One region of the Arthrobacter sp. GCM10027362 genome, then DNA from elsewhere that is predicted to be linked to it. Evidence: predicted binding sites of a transcription regulator. Region 1 holds the regulator's gene; the other holds the start of a gene.
The links. Region 1 encodes HrcA, which represses chaperone genes, less so after heat shock. Its sites were predicted from a motif close to TTNGCACTCGNNNNNNNCGAGTGCNAA; they were not measured.
Positions count from the first base shown of each region.

Region 2: groES (co-chaperone GroES) is a predicted target of HrcA. The motif match lies at 5,041-5,067, and genes of this name have one in related genera.

Region 1 is NZ_JBHTML010000059.1:602-7,687, forward strand. It holds gene ACFQ36_RS10640 (DUF4870 domain-containing protein) at 1-352, opposite strand, end outside; gene ACFQ36_RS10645 (DUF3097 domain-containing protein) at 498-1,340, opposite strand; gene hrcA (heat-inducible transcriptional repressor HrcA) at 1,602-2,615, shown strand; gene dnaJ (molecular chaperone DnaJ) at 2,702-3,829, shown strand; gene ACFQ36_RS10660 (16S rRNA (uracil(1498)-N(3))-methyltransferase) at 3,843-4,628, shown strand; gene ACFQ36_RS10665 (Gmad2 immunoglobulin-like domain-containing protein) at 4,679-5,677, opposite strand; gene ACFQ36_RS10670 (PhoH family protein) at 6,060-7,022, shown strand; gene ybeY (rRNA maturation RNase YbeY) at 7,034-7,086, shown strand, end outside.
Region 2 is NZ_JBHTML010000084.1:1,340-15,454, reverse strand. It holds partial or broken gene ACFQ36_RS13025 (DNA/RNA non-specific endonuclease) at 1-836, shown strand, start outside; gene guaB (IMP dehydrogenase) at 853-2,361, opposite strand; gene ACFQ36_RS13015 (hypothetical protein) at 2,613-2,813, shown strand; gene groL (chaperonin GroEL) at 2,934-4,544, opposite strand; gene groES (co-chaperone GroES) at 4,605-4,901, opposite strand; gene ACFQ36_RS13000 (siderophore ABC transporter substrate-binding protein) at 5,242-6,183, shown strand; gene ACFQ36_RS12995 (ABC transporter permease) at 6,213-7,277, shown strand; gene ACFQ36_RS12990 (iron chelate uptake ABC transporter family permease subunit) at 7,270-8,292, shown strand; gene ACFQ36_RS12985 (ABC transporter ATP-binding protein) at 8,289-9,047, shown strand; gene ACFQ36_RS12980 (VOC family protein) at 9,080-9,475, opposite strand; gene ACFQ36_RS12975 (Crp/Fnr family transcriptional regulator) at 9,646-10,410, shown strand; gene ACFQ36_RS12970 (sulfite oxidase) at 10,442-11,539, shown strand; partial or broken gene ACFQ36_RS12965 (MFS transporter) at 11,549-13,028, shown strand; gene ACFQ36_RS12960 (maleylpyruvate isomerase N-terminal domain-containing protein) at 13,084-13,680, opposite strand; gene ACFQ36_RS12955 (SAM-dependent methyltransferase) at 13,788-14,115, shown strand, end outside.

The sequences.
Region 1 (7,086 bases):
GGCGCCCGCGGTTGACCTCGATCCCGGCGATCACCGAATAGACGGTCAGGAAGACCCAGATGGCCGCGGCCAGCACCGCGAACAGGGCATTGACGGCCGGAATGTTGATCAGCAGGTTCAGAATCACCGCAACCACCGTCAGCGGGAGGGTGAAGTTCAGCGCTTCCTTGGATTCCTGGGCGGTGAACGGGCCGCGGTCCTTGAAGATCAGGTAAATCACCAGCGCGGGGATGCAGCCCAGGATCCCGCCGAAATGCGCCAGGGTGGCCCACCGCCGGTCCTCGGACGGGGTCAGCGGCAGGGCCGTCGAGGAGGCGCTCTGGTACTGCGGCCGGGGGGCCGGCTTCCGCAGGGAGCGTTCGCTGTTCTGGCTGCGGTTCTCGTTGCGCGCGGTGTTCTCTGGCACAGGACCTACCTCAGTAGCTCGGTAGCGGGGGGTACGGGTGTTGCTATGACAAGGGTAGCGGCAACCGGCGGGCTCAGGCCGTGGGGAAGACTCAGGCCGTGAGGAAGTCGATGACTTCCTCCACCCGCCCCAGCAGCGAGGGCTCCAGGTCCGCGTAGCTGCGCACGCTGCCCAGCAGCCGGCGCCAGCCTTCGGCGATGTCCGCCTGGGTCCGGTTCGGCCAGCCCAGTCCGGCCAGGATCCCGGTCTTCCAGTCGGTGCCGCGGGGCACCACCGGCCAGGCGGCCAGCCCGATCACCGAGGGCTTGATCGCCTGCCAGACATCGACATAGGGATGCCCCACGATGAGCACGTTGCCGCGCGCTGCCGGCACAGCCATCGCCGCCTGCGCAATCCGCCACTCCTTGGAATCCTGGACCAGGTGGTCCACCAGGATGCCGAGCTTGCGTCCGGGCCCCGGGGCGAAATCCGCCACTGCCGCGGCGAGGTCGTCCACTCCGTGCAGCGGTTCGACGACGATGCCCTCCACGCGCAGGTCGTCGCCCCAGACCTTCTCCACCAGCTCGGCGTCGTGCTTTCCCTCCACCCAGATCCGGCTGGCTTTGGCCACCTGGGCGCGCAGTCCCTGGACCTTGACCGAACCGGACGCCGTACGCAGGGCGGTCTTCGGCGCGGCGGCGACGGCCGGCACCACCTTGACCGGTTCTCCGTCGAGCAGGAAGCCGAAGCCGAGCGGAAAGGAGCGGGTCTTGCCGCGCCGGTCCTCGAGCGCCACCAGGTGCACGCCGCCGGATTTTTCCACTCGGACTACCGCCCCGACCCAGCCGCTCTGGACGTCCTCCAGCACCAGCCCCGGATCCGCCGCCACTTGGCGCGGCTCGCGCCGGGGGGCCCGCGTGGTGATGTCCTGGGGTCCCCAACCGTAGCTGGTCATGGCTGTCCGTCCTTCGGCTTGGTAGTGCTGAGGCTGATGCGGCTGCCGGGGCAGGCAGTTGCCATCGGCGTCACCATGCTAGCCCAGGCACCGGCCGCCCCGCCGCGGGCGCGCGGGCCGCGAACGGGGAGCCGGCTGGGCGCAATCCCATGTTGCGTCCGGACGTACTAGACTTAGCACTTAGGCACGGTGAGTGCTAACCGTCCCCCGCCCTCCAGATGCGGGCGGGGTACGGGTTGGCAGATTGGACAGGAGGTTCCGGTGAGCGAGGTCCGCCGCCTGGAGGTGCTGCGCGCCATAGTCGAAGACTATGTCCATTCGCGCGAGCCCGTCGGGTCCAAGGCCCTGGTCGAACGCCACCACCTGGGCGTCTCATCCGCCACCATCCGCAACGACATGGCCGCACTGGAGGAGGAGGGGCTGATCGTCGCCCCTCACACCAGTTCCGGCCGCATCCCCACGGACAAGGGCTACCGCCTGTTCGTGGACCGGATCTCGGATGTCAAGCCGCTCTCCGCCGCGGAGCGGCGCGCCATCCAGACGCTGCTGGACGGCGCCGATGACCTCGACGACGTGATGGACCGCACCGTGCGCCTGCTGTCCCAGCTGACCAACCAGGTGGCGGTGATCCAGTACCCGCACCTGGGCCGGGCCAGGGTGCGGCACATCGAGTTTGTCCTTCTGGCCCCGCGCCAGGTGCTCGTGGTGCTGATCGCCGACAACGGCACGGTGGAGCAGCGGGTGATCAGGCTGCCCGAGGATATTGCCGAGGCGGATCTGGCCGATCTGCGCGCAGCGCTGCTGGGCACCCTGGCAGGCACGCCGCTGTCCGAGGTGGGCGCCAAACTCGCCGCCGGCGTACCCGGGGTCTCCGCGGAGCACGCCGATGTCCTCCAGGCCTTGTGCACCGAACTCGTCCATTTGTCCGCCCCCACCCGCGACGAACGCATCCTGATGGCCGGAACGGCCAACCTGGCCCGCTCCACCGGGGACTTCCCGCTGAGCATTTCGCCAATCCTGGAAGCCTTGGAGGAGCAGGTGGTGATGCTGCGGCTGCTTTCCGAGATGCAGCAGGACGCCCGCGGCATTTCCGTGCGGATCGGCAGCGAGAACCCGTACAATTCGTTGTCCGGGACTTCGGTCGTGGCCACCGGCTACGGGCCTGATTCCTCTGCCAAGGTGGGTGTGCTCGGGCCCACGCGCATGGACTATCCGACCACCATGGCCGCCGTGCGGGCCGTGGCCCGCTATTTGTCGAGGATCCTGGCCGGCTAACCCGGCCGCGGAAAAGCAGCAGGGCAAGCACCGACAGGGCGGCCGGGCCGCCGGAACACGATTCGCAGGAAGAGAAGTATTCAAAGGTGACCAACCATTACGACGTACTCGGAGTCAGCCGCGACGCAAGCACCGAGGAAATCAAGAAGGCCTACCGCAAGCTGGCCCGCAAGCTGCATCCGGATGTCAACCCTGGCCCGGATGGCGCGGAAAAGTTCAAGCAGGTCAGCCACGCCTACGAGGTGCTTTCGGATCCGCAGAAGCGCCGGATCTATGACACCACGGGCAACGAGAACGGCACGGACAACGGCTTCGGCGGCGGTTTCTCGGGACAGGGATTCGCATTCCAGGACATCTTCGAGACCTTCTTCGGCGGCACCGGCTCGGCCGGGCCGGCCAGCCGCACGCGTCGCGGCCAGGATGCCCTGATCAATGTCCGGATCGACCTGAAGGACGCCGTCTTCGGCGTTAACAAGAAGATCGAGGTGGACACCGCCGTCGTCTGCCCCACCTGCAACGGCAGTTGCTGCCGCGAGGGCACCTACCCGCGCACCTGCGACATCTGCGGCGGTTCCGGCCAGGTCCAGCGCGCCGTGCGCTCCATCCTCGGCCAGGTCATGACGACGGCCCCGTGCGGCAGCTGCCAAGGCTTCGGCACCATCATTCCGGACCCGTGCAACGAATGTAACGGCGAGGGCCGGATCCGCAGCCGCCGCTCGCTGACCCTCAAGATTCCCGCCGGCGTGGCAACCGGAACCCGCATCCAGCTCGCCGGACAGGGCGAGGCCGGTCCGGCCGGCGGTCCGCAGGGCGACCTGTACGTGGAGATCCGTGTGGCCCCGGACAAGAACTACATCCGCGAAGGCGACGACCTCAACGTCACGCTGGCCGTGCCGATGACGGCGGCGGCGCTGGGGACGACGCTGAACCTGGAGACGTTCGACGGCGACCAGGAGCTGAACCTGAAGGCCGGCACCCAGTCCGGCGAAGTGATCACCCTGCGCGGCCTTGGGGTCACCCACCTGCGCGGCTTCGGCCGCGGCGACCTGAAGGTCCACATCCACGTCGAGACCCCGACGAAGCTCGACGCCGAGCAGGAGGAGCTGCTGCGCCGGCTGGCCCACCTGCGCGGCGAGCATCTGGCCGAGGGCAAGCTGGCCCCCAGCGGCACCGGCGTCTTCGCCCGGCTGCGGGACAAGCTCGGCAACCTCTGACAGCGGCCCGTCGTTGACCAACCCTGTCTTTTTCGCGGAACCGGGCCAGCTCGACGACGTCCTGCCCGGTTCGGTCTTCCGGCTCGCCGGCGCCGAGGCGCGGCACGCCGTCACCGTCCGGCGCCTGGCTGCGGGGGAGCGGGCGGACATTGCCGACGGCGCCGGCCGGCGCGTGTCCGGCAGCGTACGCTCGGCGGCCAACACGGAACTGGTCCTGGACGTTGAGTCCGTGGTCGACGAGCCGGCGCCGCCCTACCGGCTGGTGCTGGTCCAGGCCCTGGCCAAGGGGGACCGGGACGAGCTGGCCGTGGAAGCGGCCACCGAGCTTGGCGTGGACCAGGTGGTGCCCTGGCAGGCCGAACGCAGCATCGTGCGCTGGCGGGCCGAGAAGCAGGCCAAGGGCCTGGCCAAATGGGAGTCCACCGTGCGGTCCGCAGCCAAGCAGGCCCGCCGGGCACGGATCCCGGAGGTGGGCACCCCGGTGGACTTGAAGGGCCTGTGTGCGCTGATCGGCCGCAGCGCCCTGGCACTGATCCTGCACGAGGAGGCCGAACAGCCCCTCGCCGCTGCCGCCGCGGACCTGGCAGCCGGGTCCCGGCAGGACGCGGACGCCGCAGTCGTCATGATCGTCGGACCGGAGGGCGGCATGAGCAGCCGCGAAGTCGACGCGATGCTGCAGGCCGGCGCCCGGGCGGTGAGGCTGGGGCCGCACGTGTTGCGTTCGTCCACGGCCGGGCCGGCCGCCGTCGCCCTGCTCAGCGTCCAGTTGGGCCGCTGGGACCGGCCGCCGGCCACCTAACGGCCGCTTGACGGGCTGGAAGGGCAGGATCCGGCCAGCCGGCGGCCCGGTCAGCGGATGGTGAAGACCTTGCTGTCCGCGTTCTGCCGGTCCCGGGTCCGGCCGCTCATGTCCTCGTGGTACACGTACAGCCGGTAGGAGCCGGGGTCCAGCGGCTGGGTGAACTCGAATTCACCCGTCTGCCCCATCGGGGCGCTGACCGAGACGGTTCCGCTCCTGACCAATTCGCCATCGCCGGAGTCCTTCGGGCCCTTGAGCCGGTAGATCTGCCAGGACAGCTGCGACTCGAAGGCCACGCCGCGCCCCAGCACCCGCACCTGGCCCTCGGAGGTCGCCCCTTCCTGCGGGTCGACGACCCAGACGGGAGCCACCAGCGCATAGTTCCGGGACATCGGCGCGCCGAGCTGCACGTGCCCGAAGGCCTGGTACCCGGTATGCCCGTCGACCAGGACCACGACTCTCAGCGGGTTCTGCGCGCTGGTCAGGCCTGCGTTGGCGGCTGCCGCGGTGGCCGTGTAGACCAACTGCTGGACGGCGCGTTCGGCGATGCCCTGGTCCACGTCGGCCTTGAAGGCATCTGAGGAAATATCCAGTGTGATGATTGAGCCGTTAGTGATCGACGCCCCCACCTTGCCGGCAGGATTCCACGGATTGAAATAGTCGGGATCGCGCGGCTTGAGCCGGGTCATCGCGCTCACCGCGGTGGTAATGGGGTCCCCCAGGTCCTCGGCCTGCCGGAATTCGCGGTAGAGGAAGACGTTCTTGCCGTTGGCGCCGAGGAAATAGATCGGGGACAGGGAGGAGCTCCGCACCGTTTCCAGCGGGCCGCTGGAAACCAGCGGATCGTGTTCCGCCGGGATCTGGGTGCTGCTGCCGGGCGGCATGGACGTCGGGCCCGCTGCTCCCTGCTCGTGCAGGGGCGAGCAACCGATCAGCGCGACGGACCCGGCCGTCAGCAAGGCAAGCCACGCGGTGAACGCGCGCGGCTGCCTCGGGCGTCCGGATCCGGGACGTGTGGGGCGTCCGGGAGACGGGTCAGTGATGCTCATTTTCCTCTTCAGGGCCGGGCCCGGATGTCCGGGGAAGGAAGGATGGGCCGGTGCCGGTGGTGCCTGCACGGGCGCCTCGCGGCGGCCGCGACACCAGCTTGGCACAGCCCCGACCGCCGCACCCCGCGTTTCGCCGCCTCTCAACCGGACCGATGCACGATTGAAACAGGATCGAGACATACATCCGGTTTATCGATTCAGCCCGCCATCCCGACCCGGCCGGGGCCAAGCTGGGGTGCGCCGGTGACGTAGCATGGAAGTGTACTGCAAGGACAATCTAAGGAGCGAAGGGCCTTCGGCCTGTGCTATGTCGGAAACACGATTGGATGTCGATCCGCTCGGATCCAGCAGCCGTTCCGTCCATTTCGAGTCCCCGGAGCACATGGTCAGGACGCTCGGCACGCATGATGAGGTGCTCCGGCTGATCGAATCCGAGTTCCGGGACATCGACCTCCTCGTGCGGGGCAACGAGCTCCTGATCAGCGGCCCGGCCCCGGTCGTCGAGCGGATCGAGCGCCTGATCGCCGAGATCGGGACGTTGGCCGCCACCGATACCCGCGTCACGCCGCAGGTGGTCGAACAGCTGCTGCGGATGCTTCGCGACCAGTCGGTGGCCCGGCCCGCAGATGTACTGACGCAAAACATCCTGTCCACGCGGGGACGCACCATCCGGCCCAAGACGCTTAACCAGAAGAAGTACGTGGACGCCATCGACGTCAACACCGTGATCTTCGGCATCGGTCCGGCCGGCACGGGCAAGACCTACCTGGCGATGGCCAAGGCCGTGCAGGCACTGCAGCAGAAGGAAGTCAACCGGATCATCCTGACCCGGCCGGCCGTGGAGGCGGGGGAGCGGCTGGGATTCCTGCCCGGCACCCTCAGCGACAAGATCGACCCGTACCTGCGTCCGCTCTACGACGCCCTGCACGACATGATGGACCCGGATTCCATCCCCCGCCTCATGGCCGCCGGCACCATCGAGGTGGCGCCGCTGGCCTACATGCGCGGCCGGACGCTCAACGACGCGTTCATCATCCTGGACGAGGCCCAGAACACGACGCCGGAGCAGATGAAGATGTTCCTGACCCGGCTGGGTTTCGGCTCAAAGATGGTGGTCACCGGCGACATCACCCAGATCGACCTTCCCGGCGGTACCAGCTCGGGCCTGAAGATCGTCAGCGAGATTCTCCAAGGTGTGGAGGACGTGCACTTTTCCGTGCTGGACGCCTCCGACGTCGTCAGGCACCGCCTGGTCAGCGACATCGTCGACGCCTACAGCAAGTGGGACGAAAGCCGCCGCCTCCGGACGGCGCCCGAGCGTCCCCAGCATTCCCGCAAACGATAGGAAAACCGGCCATGAGCGTCGAAGTCAACAACGAATCCGCCCTGCCGGCAGACGAGGAGGAGCT
Region 2 (14,115 bases), on a different contig from region 1:
AGTTCCTGGCCGCCCCGGTGCCCCTGCCCGTGCTCACCGACAGCCAGCGGGCCAACGCGGCGCGGAACCGGCAGGCCTCCCCGGGGCAGGACGCAGCGGTCCTGCCCTACCACCACTTCAGCCTGGTGGTGGACCGGACCCGGCGGCTGGCCCTGTACACCGCCGTCAATATCGACGGCGGCCTCAGCCGCTCCCCTGCCCGCGACCGCGACGTCTGGTTCTTCGATCCCCGGCTGGGCCGGGAGGAGCAGATCGGCGACGAACTGTACACGCGCAACGACTTCGACCGCGGCCACCTGGTGCGCCGGCTGGACCCGGCCTGGGGCACCGACGACGCCACGGCCAAGGTGGCCAACGACGATACGTTCCACTTCACCAACAGCTCCCCGCAGCACAAGCTCTTCAACCAAGGAGACTCGCTGTGGGCGGGCCTCGAGGACTACCTGCTGGAGCATGCCCGGGCCGCCAGGCAGCGGCTGGTCGTCTTCACCGGCCCGGTGTTCACCGCAGCGGACCCGGTCTACCGCGGGGTGCCCGTTCCGCTGGCCTTTTGGAAGATTGCCGTCTTCGACAAGCCGGCCGGCGGGCAGTCGGCCACCGCCTACCTGGTCAGCCAGAAGAAGCTGGTGGACGGAATCGTCACCGAGGCCTTCGTCCCGGAGACATTCCAGGTGCCCGTCCGCAAGGTCAGCGAGCTGACCGGGCTGGACTTTGCCTACCTGTTCGCCCTGGATCCGCTAAACGACCACTTCGAGGAATCCCCCGGCGCCCTGGAGTCCCTGGGCACCAGCGTGCCCGGGCGCCGGCTGCACAGCTACGAGGACCTGCGGCTGTAGCCCCGGCCCAACCGCGTCAGCGCCGGTAGTTCGGCGCCTCGGCGGTGATCATGATGTCGTGCGGGTGCGATTCCTTCAGGCCCGCCGCGGTGATCCGGACGAACTTGCCCTTGGCCTTCAGCTCCGCGACGGTGCGCGCGCCGGTGTAGAACATGGTCTGGCGCAGGCCGCCGACCAACTGGTGCGCGACGGCGGAGACCGGGCCGCGGTAGGGCACCTGGCCCTCGATGCCTTCGGGGATCAGCTTTTCATCCTCGGGAACGTCGGCCTGGAAGTAGCGGTCCTTGGAGTAGGAGGTGTTCTTGCCGCGGGTCTGCATGGCCCCGAGCGATCCCATGCCCCGGTAGGTCTTGAACTGCTTGCCGTTGACGAAGACCAGGTCCCCGGGGCTTTCGGCCGCACCGGCCAGCAGGGAGCCGAGCATCACTGTGTCGGCGCCGGCCACCAGGGCCTTGCCGATGTCGCCGGAGTACTGCAGGCCGCCGTCGGCAATCAGCGGCACACCGGCCGGAATGGCGGCCTTGGCCGATTCGTAGATGGCGGTAATCTGCGGAACGCCCACACCGGCGACCACACGGGTGGTGCAGATCGAACCCGGGCCCACGCCGACCTTGATGGCGTCCGCGCCGGCCTCGATCAGGGCCTGGGCGCCGTCGCGGGTGGCGGCCTGGCCGCCGATGATGTCCACATGCGCCGCCGACGGGTCCTTCTTCAGCCGGGCGATCATATCCAGCACGCCGCGGCTGTGGCCATTGGCGGTGTCCACCACCAGCACATCCACGCCGGCCTCGATCATGGTCATGCCGCGCTCGTAGCCGTCCCCGAAGAAGCCGATGGCGGCACCGACGCGCAGGCGGCCTTCCTCGTCCTTGGTGGCCAGCGGGTACTGCTCGGCCTTGTCGAAGTCCTTGACGGTGATCAGGCCGCGCAGGTAGCCCTCGTCGTCGACCAGCGGCAGCTTCTCGATCCGGTTCCTGCCCAGCAGTTCGACGGTTTCCTCGCGGCTGATGCCCACGCGGCCGGTGATCAGCGGCATCCTGGTCATGACCTCGTCCACCTTGGTGGTGGCGTAAGCGGCGCGCGGCACGAAACGGGTGTCGCGGTTGGTCACAATGCCCAGCAGCTTGCCGCGCGGATCCACCACCGGCAGGCCCGAGACCCGGTAGTTGCGGCAGAGGTCGTCCAGTTCGGCCAGCGTGGCTTCCGGGGAGATGGTCACCGGGTTGGTGATCATGCCGGACTCGCTGCGCTTGACCCGGTCCACATGCTCGGCCTGATCCTGGATGGACAGGTTGCGGTGGATGACGCCGAGGCCGCCTTCGCGGGCCATGGCGATCGCCATGCGGGACTCGGTGACGGTGTCCATGGCGGCCGAGAGCAGCGGCGTGTGGACCGTGATGCGCTTGGACAGCCGGGAACTGGTGTCCGCCTCGGACGGGATCACGTCGGTGGGACCGGGAAGCAGCAGTACGTCATCGTACGTCAGTCCCTCGAAGGCAAACGGATTGAATTCAGCGTCGGTCACGTGGAATGCCTTTCGGAAAACACCGGGCGGGCGGCGAAAGTCGCATCGAAGCCGGTTCTGCGTGGGGGTGTAAGTACATCGTAGAACCATTCGGGGCCGGCCACTATTTCCGCCGGCGGCGGATGTGGCACAGATTACGGCAGCGTGCCGGAAGGGCCCGCGGTGACCGTCCCCGGCCCTCCCGCCGGGTGGACGGCGGCGGTACGCTGGATACGCACGGACCGTTCCACGTGCCGGGGAAAGAAGCAGCCATGGAAACTAACCGGGATTCCAGCGACGATATCCGCCTCCACACCGAGGACGCCGCCGAGGGTGATGATTCGGGGGAGGGAATCGACATCCGCGCCCATTCCCAGGATTCGGCCGAAGGGCCCGACGATGTCGTCTGGGCCCGGCCAGGCGGGGCCGCCAGGAGCAGGCGCCTGCAGGAGGACCAGCCGGAGACCGACTGATCCTGCCGGTGCCCGGACCGCCGGACGAACCGCGCCGATTGGCCTGGTTCCTAATGCCGGTTAACGCGGGAAGGGGACCCGGCGCTGACCGGATCCCCTTCCCGCGTGCACGCATTGAGGTTAGTGCTGGTGGCCCGCGTGGGCGTCCTCTTCCTCGGCCGGCTTCTCCGCGACCAGAGTCTCGGTGGTCAGCACCAGGGCGGCGATGGAAGCGGCGTTGCGCAGCGCCGAACGGGTGACCTTGACCGGGTCGATGATGCCGGCGGCGATCAGGTCCTCGTAGTCCCCGCTGATGGCATTGAAGCCGGAGTTGTTCTCCAGTTCGTCCACCCGGGAGACCACGACCATGCCCTCGAAGCCGGCGTTCTCGGCAATCCAGCGCAGCGGCTGGGCCAGCGCGCGGCGGACCAGGTTCACCGCGGTGGCGGCGTCGCCCTCGAGCTTGAGGACCTCCGGGTCCGTGTCCAGCACCTTGGCGGCGTGGATCAGGGCCGAGCCGCCGCCGGCCACGATGCCCTCCTCGAGCGCGGCGCGGGTGGCGGAGACGGCGTCCTCGATCCGGTGCTTCTTCTCCTTCAGCTCCACCTCGGTGGCGGCGCCGACCTTGATGACGCCGACACCGCCGGCCAGCTTGGCCAGGCGCTCCTGCAGCTTCTCGCGGTCCCAGTCCGAGTCGGTGCGTTCGATCTCGGCACGGATCTGGGCCACGCGGTCGGCCACGTCGGATTCGGAACCGGCGCCGTCGACGATGGTGGTGTTGTCCTTGGTGACGGTGATCCGGCGGGCGGTGCCCAGGACCTCCAGACCCACCTGGTCCAGCTTCAGGCCCAGGTCCGGGGAGACAACTTCGGCACCGGTGAGGATCGCGATGTCCTGCAGCATGGCCTTGCGGCGGTCACCGAAGCCCGGGGCCTTGACGGCGACGGCGTTCAGGGTGCCGCGGATCTTGTTGACCACCAGGGTGGACAGGGCCTCGCCCTCGATGTCCTCGGCGATGATGAACAGCGGCTTGCCGGCCTGCAGCACCTTCTCCAGCAGCGGCAGGAATTCCTGGATGGAGGAGATCTTGCCCTGGTTGATCAGGATGAGCGCATCCTCGAGGACGGCTTCCTGGCGCTCGGCGTCGGTGACGAAGTACGGGGACAGGTAGCCCTTGTCGAACTGCATGCCCTCGGTGAGCACCAGCTCGGTGCTGATGCCGGAGGCTTCCTCGATGGTGATGACGCCGTCCTTGCCGACCTTGTCGAAGGCTTCGGCCAGCAGCTGGCCGATCTCCTCGCTCTGGGCGGAGATGGTGGCCACCTCGGCGACCTTGCCCTCAACCTCGCGGGCGTTCTCCAGCAGGCGGGCGGCGACGGCCTCTACGGCAACCTCGATGCCGCGCTTGATCTCGCCCGGCGCGGCGCCGGCGGCAACGTTGCGCAGGCCCTCCTTGACCAGGGCCTGGGCCAGCACGGTGGCGGTGGTGGTGCCGTCACCGGCGACGTCGTTGGTCTTGGTGGCGACTTCCTTGGCCAGCTGGGCGCCGAGGTTCTCGTACGGATCCTCCAGCTCCACCTCGCGGGCGATGGTCACGCCGTCATTGGTGATGGTGGGCGCGCCCCACTTCTTGTCCAGCACCACGTTGCGGCCGCGCGGGCCGAGGGTCACCTTGACGGTGTTCGCCAGCTTGTCGACGCCGGCCTCAAGGGCCTTGCGCGCGGAGTCGCTGAACTCCAACTGCTTTGCCATGTTTCTACTCCTTAGGGGCGAAAACCCCGGCCGGATGGTCCGGCCGGGGCGTTCGGAAAACTACTTGGTGACGACGGCCAGCACGTCGCGGGCGGACAGCACGAGGTACTCCTCGCCGCCGAACTTAACCTCGGTTCCGCCGTACTTGGAGTAGATGACGACGTCGCCTTCGGCCACGTCGACGGGAATGCGGTTGCCGTTGTCGTCGACACGGCCCGGTCCCACCGCGACAACCTTGCCTTCCTGCGGCTTTTCCTTGGCGGTGTCCGGGATGACCAGGCCGGAAGCCGTGGTCTGCTCTGCTTCGAGCGGCTGGACAACAATACGATCCTCAAGAGGCTTGATGGAGACCGACACTCGGCTCTCTCCTTTGCATGAGCTACGAATAGGTTCACTTGCCAAGGACGTCCCTGCCGTCGTCGCGGTGCCGGCGGGCTTCCTTGAAGGGGTTAGCACCCTCGCGGTGAGAGTGCTAACAGCGACTCTATGAGACGGATTAGCACTCGGTCAAGGCGAGTGCCAGCAAAGGCCGCAGAGGGCGCCGGGGCCCGCCGGTCCCACCTCGCAGCCGCCGGATTTGCGGTAAGGCTAACCTAACCGATAGCTTCAAAGGGCGCACAAATAAATCACACTTTTGTAATCTATTGCCGGGGGCGGACACGAAGGCCTCCGGAGCCAACCTGCTACGGAGTCCCACGTGAACAAGACAGTCAAGTCGCGCCTGCTGGCGGCATCGGTTGCCGTTTCCATGCTGGCCATGAGCGCCTGCGGCCAGGACGCGGGCGCTTCCGCGGAAGCCGCCGGCGAAACCGTCACCATCGAGCATGCGCAGGGCACCACCGAGGTCCCGGCCAACCCCGAGACGGTCTACAGCTTCGACCTGGGCGTGCTGGATTCCCTGGATGCGCTGGGCTTGGAGGCCGACGGCGTGCCGGAGGCCGAGTACCCCGAGTCCCTGGCCAAGTACGAGGACGGGAAGTACACCAGGATCGGCTCCATGAAGGAACCGGACTTCGAAGCCATCTCCGCCGGGGCCCCGGACCTGATCATCATCTCCGGGCGCACCGCCGGCTCCTACGAGGAGCTGAGCAAGATCGCCCCCACCGTCGATTTGTCCGTCGATGCCGCCACGCCGCTTGAGTCCTTTACCGAGCAGGCTCAGACCCTGGGCAGGATCTTCGACGCCGAGGACCGCGTCGCCGAAAAGCTGGACGCGCTCAACGCACAGATCGAGGACACCAAGGCCAAGTCCGCCGACGCCGGCAAAGGCCTGGTCATCATGACCTCCAGCGGCGAGGTCACCGCCTACGGTTCCAACTCCCGCTTCGGCCTGGTCCACGACGTGCTGGGCGTGCCCGCGGCCAGCGACATCAAGGCCGAGGGCGCCCACGGCGAGTCCGTCTCCTTCGAGTTCGTAAAGGAAACCAACCCGGACCTGCTGTTCGTCGTCGACCGCGACGCCGCGATGGGCACGAGGGCCGAAGCCGCCTCCGCCGTGCTGGACAACGACCTGGTCAAGTCCACCAACGCCGCCAAAAACGGCAAGATCGTCCCCCTGGACGCCTCCTCCTGGTACCTCGTCGGCTACGGCCTGAACAACCTGCCGGCCATGATCGACGCCGTCACCGCTGCCCTCTAGGCAGCGGACGCAAGGCTCCGGACAAGATTATGGCAGTCCCCGCCCTGAACCGGCCGGCCGCCGTGGAGGCGACAACATCCGCGGCGGCCGTTGGCCGTTCCGCCGCCAAGGACGGTGCTTCATACGAATCCGCCCTGCTCGTCCTGGCCGGGCTGGGCATTGCCGCCCTTGCGGCGGCCAGCATGTTCGTGGGCGTCTCCGATGTCTCGCTGCCGGCCCTGCTCGCCGGGGAGCAGGAGGCCTGGGACATCTTCTGGATCTCGCGGGTACCGCGCACCTTGGCCGTGGTCCTGGCCGGCACCGCAGTGGCCGTTGCCGGGCTCATCATGCAGCTGATGGCCCGCAACCGCTTCGTCGAACCCTCCACGGTGGGCACGGTGGAATCGGCGACACTGGGCACCCTGGTGGTCACAGTCGCCGCCCCGGCCGCCCCGCTGATGGCCAAGATGGGTGTGGCCAGCCTCTTCGCGCTGGCCGGCACCGGCCTGTTCCTGGCCGTGCTGCGCCGCCTGCCGGCCCGCAATACCCTGCTGGTGCCGCTGGTCGGCATCATGCTCGGCGGCGTCATCGCTTCCGTCGCCACGTTCTTCGCCTATCGCTTCGACCTGCTCCAGACCCTGAACAACTGGATGATCGGGGACTTTTCCGGGGTCCTGCGCGGGCGCTACGAACTGCTGTGGATCGTTGCCGCCCTGACCCTTATCGGCTATATCGCCGCGGACCGCTTCACCGTCGCCGGCATGGGTGCGGACTTCACGACCAACCTGGGCATGAACTACAAGGCGATCATGCGCCTGGGCCTGACCCTGGTCGCGCTGATCTCCGCCGTCGTCGTCACCACCGTCGGAGCCGTCCCGTTCCTGGGCCTGGTGGTGCCGAACATCGTCTCGCTCGTCTTCGGCGACAACCTGCGCCGGGCGGTGCCCTGGACGGCCGTGTTCGGTGCCGGGTTCGTACTCGCCTGCGATATCGCCGGCCGCACCATCCGCTACCCCTACGAGGTCCCGGTGGGCATGGTCATGTCCGTCGTCGGCGCCGTGATCTTCCTCTTCCTGCTGCTGCGCACCCGGCGGAAGGGTGCCGGGCGTGGCTGACGCCCCCGCCTTCTCCGGCCTGCCGGGCCAAACCGGAACACGGCGCCGCAGCCTGCTGCTGCGCGAGGCCTCACCCGTCGTCGTGCTCGCCGTGCTCGCGGTGGCGACGCTGGCCGCCGCCGTGCTCTTCATGACCCTGGACCTGCGCGGCAACCTCGGCTACATCCTGCCCCGCCGCGCTGTGAAGGTCGGCGCGATGCTGCTGGTGGCGGCAGCCGTAGGACTGTCAACGCTGATGTTCCAGACCGTGACGGCCAACCGTATTCTGACGCCCTCGATCATGGGCTTCGACTCGCTCTACCTGTTCATCCAGACGGCCCTGGTCTTCGCCGTGGGCGGCAGCACGCTGGCCACGGTGCCGGCACCGGCAAAATTCGCCGCCGAGGTGCTGCTGATGGTGCTCTTCTCCGGCCTGCTGTACCGCTGGTTATTCACCGGCGGCTCCCACTCGCTGCACCTGATGCTGCTGGTGGGGATCGTGCTCGGCACGCTCTTCCGCGGGGCTTCCTCGCTGCTGCAGCGGCTGATGGACCCCAGCGAGTACATCATCCTGCAGGACCTGTTCTTCGCCTCGTTCAACCAGGTTGACCCCGGCCTGCTGGGGGTTTCCGCCGTGGTGGTCGGTGCCATTGCTGCGGCGGCCTGGCGGCTGCGCCACACGCTGGACGTGCTGGCGCTGGGCCGGGAAACCGCGGTCAACCTGGGCGTGGACCACCGCCGGGTGGTCACCCGGGTGCTGGTCATGTGCTCGCTGCTCGTGGCCGTCTCCACCGCGCTGGTGGGTCCGGTGACCTTTTTCGGGCTGTTGGTGGTAAGCCTGGGCTACCACCTCTGCCGGGACTACGCCCACCGCTGGCTGCTGCCGATCGTCTCGCTGCTGGGTGCGCTGGCGCTGATCGGCGGACAGCTGGTGCTGGAGCAGGTGTTCGGCTTCGATACGGCGCTGAGCATCATCATCGAGTTCACCGGCGGCCTTCTGTTCCTGTACCTGCTGTTGAAGGGTTCCCTGAAGTGATCCGGCTTTCCGGCGTCTGCAAGTCCTACGGCACCGCCCGGGTGGTGGACCAGGTCACCGCGGAGATTCCCTCCGGCGGTGTCACCTCCATCATCGGCCCCAACGGGGCGGGCAAGTCCACGCTGCTGTCGATGATCTCCCGGCTGCAGCCGATGGATGCAGGAAGCGTGGCGGTGGGCGGCCTGGATATCGCCGCCACCCCCAGCCGCGACCTGGCCAGGACCATGGCGATCCTGCGGCAGGAGAACCACCTGACCATGCGCCTGAAGGTCCGGGACCTGGTGGCCTTCGGGCGCTTCCCCCACTCGGGCGGCCGGCCCACGGTCGAGGACCGCGGGCACATCGAGCGTGCCCTCGAGCAGCTGGACCTGCTGCCGCTGGCAGACAAGTTCGTCGACGAGCTCTCCGGCGGCCAGCGGCAGCGGGCGTTCATCGCCATGGTGCTGGCACAGGACACCGGCTACCTGCTGCTGGACGAGCCGCTGAACAACCTGGACATGAAGCACTCGGTGGAGATGATGCGCCTGTTGCGCCGGCTGGCCGACGAGCTGGGCAAGACGGTGGTGGTGGTCATCCACGACATCAACTTCGCCTCCTGCTATTCGGACACCATCCTGGCCATGCGCGGCGGCCGGCTGCTGCACCAGGGCTCCCCCGGGCAGATCATGCAGCCGGAGGTGCTGCGGGAGGTCTACGACATCGACATCCGGATTGAGGAAATCGACGGCAACCGGATCGGTGTCTACTTCGCCTGAGGCTGCGGTGCCCGCGGGAACACGACGGGCGGCTAGGCCTTGAGCACGGCGAGCACGTTGCCGGCCGGGTCCTTGAACCAGGCGATGTCCGGACCATGGCCGCGCATGATGCCCTTGGCGTCCGTGGGCAGCGCAGGATCGTCGTAGATCCTGGTCTGCACGCCGCGCGCGTTCAGGTCATCCACTGCCGCTTCCACGTCGTCGACCGCGAAGTTCAGGATGGTGAACGTGGCCGGTTCGTGGTTCTCCTTCGGATACGCGATGACCCGGGCCCCGCCGGGCAGGGTCAGCTCGAGTATGCCCATGGGACCCTCGGCCACCTCCAGCCCCAGCGTTCCGGCATAGAAATCCCTGGCTGCCGCGGTGTCGTTGACGCTGAAGCCGCTGAAGGCCTGCCTGGGGGCGAACCCGGCACCCATGCCGTCCATGATGGTCTCCTTCGGTAGGCGGGCACTTCCCAGACTGGCACAGCCAGGGAAGATGGGCCAGCGGTGCACCCGCTAGCATGGAACCAGGGCCCGCCGCCGGTCCGGCCGCGGGCCTGGACGGAGACGGACATGGCACGGAATCCAGCGCAGCATGCGACCAGCGGTGGGCGATGACGGCCCAAGCAGGCCCCGGCCCGGCCTGGACCGCCGATGCCCTGGCCCGGCAGGCGGTTGCCGCTTCCGGGCTGGGCAGCCTTCCCGGGCCGCTGCTGGACGATCTGATGGCCGGCAGCACCCGCCTCTGGGTCCCGGCGGGAACGGTAACCCACCGCGAAGGCGACACGGTCCCGCATCTGGAGCTGATGATCTCCGGGCTGCTGAAGTTCTACGTCACGGCACCCGACGGACGGACCATCACGGTGCGCTACTGCCGCCGCGGGGCGTTGATGGGCGTGGTGTCCCTTTTCGCGCCGCATTTCGTCATGCCGGCGAGCGCGGTGGCGCTGACCGACACCGCCCTGATGCGGCTTTCCCCGGCCCGGGCACGCAGTGCGGCAGCACGCGAACTGCCGGTGGCGCAGGTCTTCCTGCGCGAACTCAGCGAGCGTGTGCTCGGTTTCATGGCCGAGATTCCCGGCAGCGCCTTCGCCTCGGTGCGCCAGCGTGTGGCCCGGCACCTGCTGGACCTGGCGGCGGGTGCCGACGACGGCGGGCAGACCGCGCTGCTGGTTGCCTGGCCGGGCGCGTCGCCGGAGCTGGCCGTGCGCACCACGCAGCAGGAACTGGCCGAAGCCGTCGGATCGGTCCGGGAGGTGGTGGTGCGGATCCTGCGGGAACTGCGCGAAGCCGGCGTGGTCCGCACGGAACGGGACCGGATCGTCGTCGTCGAACCCGGCAGGCTGGCCGAGCTGGCCATCTGGAACCCAGGTTCCTGACATCGCCGCCGCCGCGTTCAACACTGGACCCATGAAGACCCTTCCCGAACCGCCGGCTGCCGTTCCGGCGCCCGCGGACGTACCGCTGACCGCGGAGGAGCTGCAGCTGGGCGCGCGCAACCACGCCATGCCGCTGGAGATGCTCGCCATCGACCGCAGCCCGGCCGGCATGCACTATCTGCTGATCCATTTCGATGTCCCCGTCATCGATGCCGGCTCCTGGCGGCTGCGGATCGGCGGCGCCGTCCGCCGTCCGCTCGAATTCACGCTCGCCCAGCTGCAGGCCCGTGAGCAGCGCACACTGGCCGTGACCCTGGAATGCGCAGGCAACGGGCGCAGCCTGCTCAAACCGCGGCCGATCGGCCAGCCCTGGCTCCACGGCGGTGTCGGCACCGCGGAATGGACCGGCACGCCGCTGGCGCCGCTGCTCGAGGAGGCCGGCGTCGAACCGGACGCCGTGGACATCGTCTTCACCGGGGCCGACCGGGGCATCCAAGGCGGCGAAGAGCAGGACTATGCCCGGAGCCTGCCGGTGTCCGAGGCGCTGTCACCGGATGTGCTGCTGGCTTATGCGATGAACGGGGCACCGCTGCCGCCGCAGCATGGTTTCCCGGTGCGGCTGGTGGTGCCCGGCTGGTACGGCATGGCCAGCGTGAAGTGGCTGGCCGGCATCGAGGCCCGGACCCGGCCCTTCACCGGCTTCCAGCAGATACAGTCCTACTGTTACAAGACCGACGAGACGGATCCGGGCGAGCCGGTCACCCGGATGAAGGTCCGTGCGCTCATGGTGCCGCCGGGCATCCCGGACTTCCTCACCCGGCACCGGCTGGTGGATAGCGGACCGGTGCTGCTGCACGGCAGGGCCTGGTCCGGCCGGGCGCCCATCCAGCGGGTCCAAGTTGCCGTGGACGGCGTGTGGTCCGATGCCCGGCTGGATGCGCCGGAGGGTGAATTTGCCTGGCGCGGCTGGTCCTTCCATTGGCAGGCGGAGCCCGGCGAACACGAGCTGATGTGCCGGGCCGTGGATGCGCTGGTCCGGATCCAGCCGCAGGAACCGGAATGGAACTGGCTGGGCATGGGCAACAACGCTGTGCAGAAGATGGCGGTCACCGTCCGTACCGCCCGGTAGCATGCCGGCATGCGGAGCAAGTCCCGGGAAGGTACGGTGCTGCGGGTGGCCATCCTGGCCTCCTTCGTGGCCTTCCTCGACGGCTCGATCGTCAATGTTGCCCTGCCCGCCATCGGCCGCGAGCTGGGCGGCGGCATCGCCACCCAGCAGTGGGTGGTGGATGGCTACCTGCTCAGCCTCGGCTCCCTGATCCTGGTGGCCGGAGCGCTGTCCGACTCCTACGGGCGGGTCCGGGTGCTGCGGTGGGGACTGGCCCTGTTCGGGACGGCGTCCCTGCTCTGCGCGGCGGCGCCGGCAGGCGGCTTCCTCATCGGCGCGCGCATGCTCCAGGGCGTGGGGGCCGCGCTGCTCGTGCCCGGCTCGCTGGCGCTCATCACCGCAACCTTCAAGGATCCGGCCCGGGACAGGGCGATCGGAACCTGGACGGCATGGACCGGAACCGCGTTCCTGATCGGACCGCTGCTGGGCGGGCTCCTGGCCGACGCCGTGAGCTGGCGGCTGATCTTCGCGATCAACGTCCTCCCGATCGCCATCACCCTGAAGCTGCTGGCTGCCCTGGCCGAGCCGGCACGCGCGGGGCCGCGGACGCCGGTTGATGTCCGCGGTGCGGTGCTGGCCGCCGCCGGCCTGGCCGGGCCGGTATTCGCCCTGATCGAGTGGGAGCACCTCGGCCGGGCAGACCCGCTGGTGCTGGCGCCGCTGGCCGCCGGGCTGGCCAGCTTCACCGCATTCATTTGGTGGGAGTCCCGGACCCCGCATCCGATGATGCCCCTGGCCCTCTTCCGGATCCGCAACTTCGGGGTGGGCAACCTGGCCACCGCCAGCATCTACGCGGGCCTGTCGCTGGCCCTGTTCATCCTCCCGATCTTCCTGCAGCAGGTTGCCGGTTTCTCCGCCACTGCCGCCGGGCTGGCCACCATCCCCGCCACGCTGCTGTCGCTCTCGCTCGCCGCACCATTCGGCGCACTCGCCGGGACCCACGGGCCCCCGCCTCTTCATGGCAGCCGGGCCGGCGGTCGCCGGGGCCGGTTTCCTGCTAATGCAGAGCGCACACGATCCGCTCAATTTCTGGCTGCAGCTGCTCCCCGGCATCCTGCTGTTCGGCCTCGGACTGGCAGTCACCGTTTCCCCGCTGACCGCCGCGGTGCTGGGAGCGGTCGGCCCGGACCAAAGCGGCATCGGCTCTGCCATCAACAACGCCGTGGCCCGGGTGGCCGGCCTGCTTGCCATCGCCGCCGCCGGTGCCATGATCGGAGGCACCCTCGGCTACGGCGCCTTCCGCCGGGTGGTGCTCGTTGCGGCGGTGCTGCTGCTTGCCGGCGGGATCATCTCCGCCATCGGCATCCGCAACCGGCCGGTCGAGGCCGGAAGCATCCCTCCGGAGGCGTCGGCGAACTGCCGGGACCGCGCCGTGGCCGGCGGCAGCTGGGGCCGCGCCATGCCGGGCAGCAGCGGCGGCAAGACCGGGAGGGGACCTCCGCGGGTGTAGGCACCCGGCCGACAGTTCCGGGCCGGCATGGGCCGACGGCTGGAAGCAGGGGCCCTCACACCACGGAGAACCGCGGCGGCAGCCCGGCCCGGCCGGTCAGGGCCAGCAGCACCGGGACGCCGTCGCCGCGGCGGACGGCTATCTGCACGGCCAGTGCGGCCGCGGCGCGTTCAACCTCGGGCGGCAGCCTCACCGCCAGCCGGCAGGCGCCCGCCAGGTCCAGCGCGTGGACGGCCAGCTCGAAGGTGCGCGTGGGCAGGTAGTCGGCCAGCCGGATGCCTCCGGCGATGGTGTGAATCATCCGGTCCGGCTCCTGCGGCAGCCGCTCCCGCAGCCGGGCCAGCAGCGTGTCCACCGTGGCCACCGGATCCGGACCCAGGTCCTGCCCTGCCTGCACGGCCCGCTGGGTGATCTCCGGAGCGTTGGAGAAATCCAGTCCGGCATAGTAGGCGGCCGCGGACTCCACCTCCACCCGTTCGGCGGGCCGGTCCAGGTAGGTCAGCACCGTCAGCAGGGCGCGGCTGGTGTGTCCGGCGAGGGTGCGCACGGACCACTCGCCCAGGCCCGGCCGGTCCCAGGCGGTGTCGGGGACGCGGGCAAGCAGGTCCCGGAAACTTTCGGCAGCGGAGAGGTACGTTGCTGCCTGCGGCAAGGGGGTCTCCATGGGAGGGAGCGTAGCAGGGGTGCAGGATCAGCGTCTTCGTCACCTCCCACCGCCCGCAAGCTCGCGGCGGGGCCGTCGGCTCCTAGACTGGAAGGATGGCCGAGACTTCCCCAGAATTTGAACACATTGCCCCGCTGCTGACTTCCGAGGGCTGGGAGCTGCTGAACTCGCTGGGACCCTATTCGGAGGAAGACAGCCTCAAGAAGAACCTCGAACTGCGCAAGGCCGGGTACCCCGCGGAGCTCGTCTCCGCGGTGCTGACCCAGGCACGGCTGCGAGCCAAGGCCGAAGCCAAGTTCGGCCCGTTTGCCGAACGGATGCTCTTCACCCACGCGGGCCTGGAACAGGCCACCCGGCTGAACATCGCCGCCTTGCATGCCCAGCGCTTCGCCGCCGCCGGCCTGGAGCACGTGGCGGACCTCG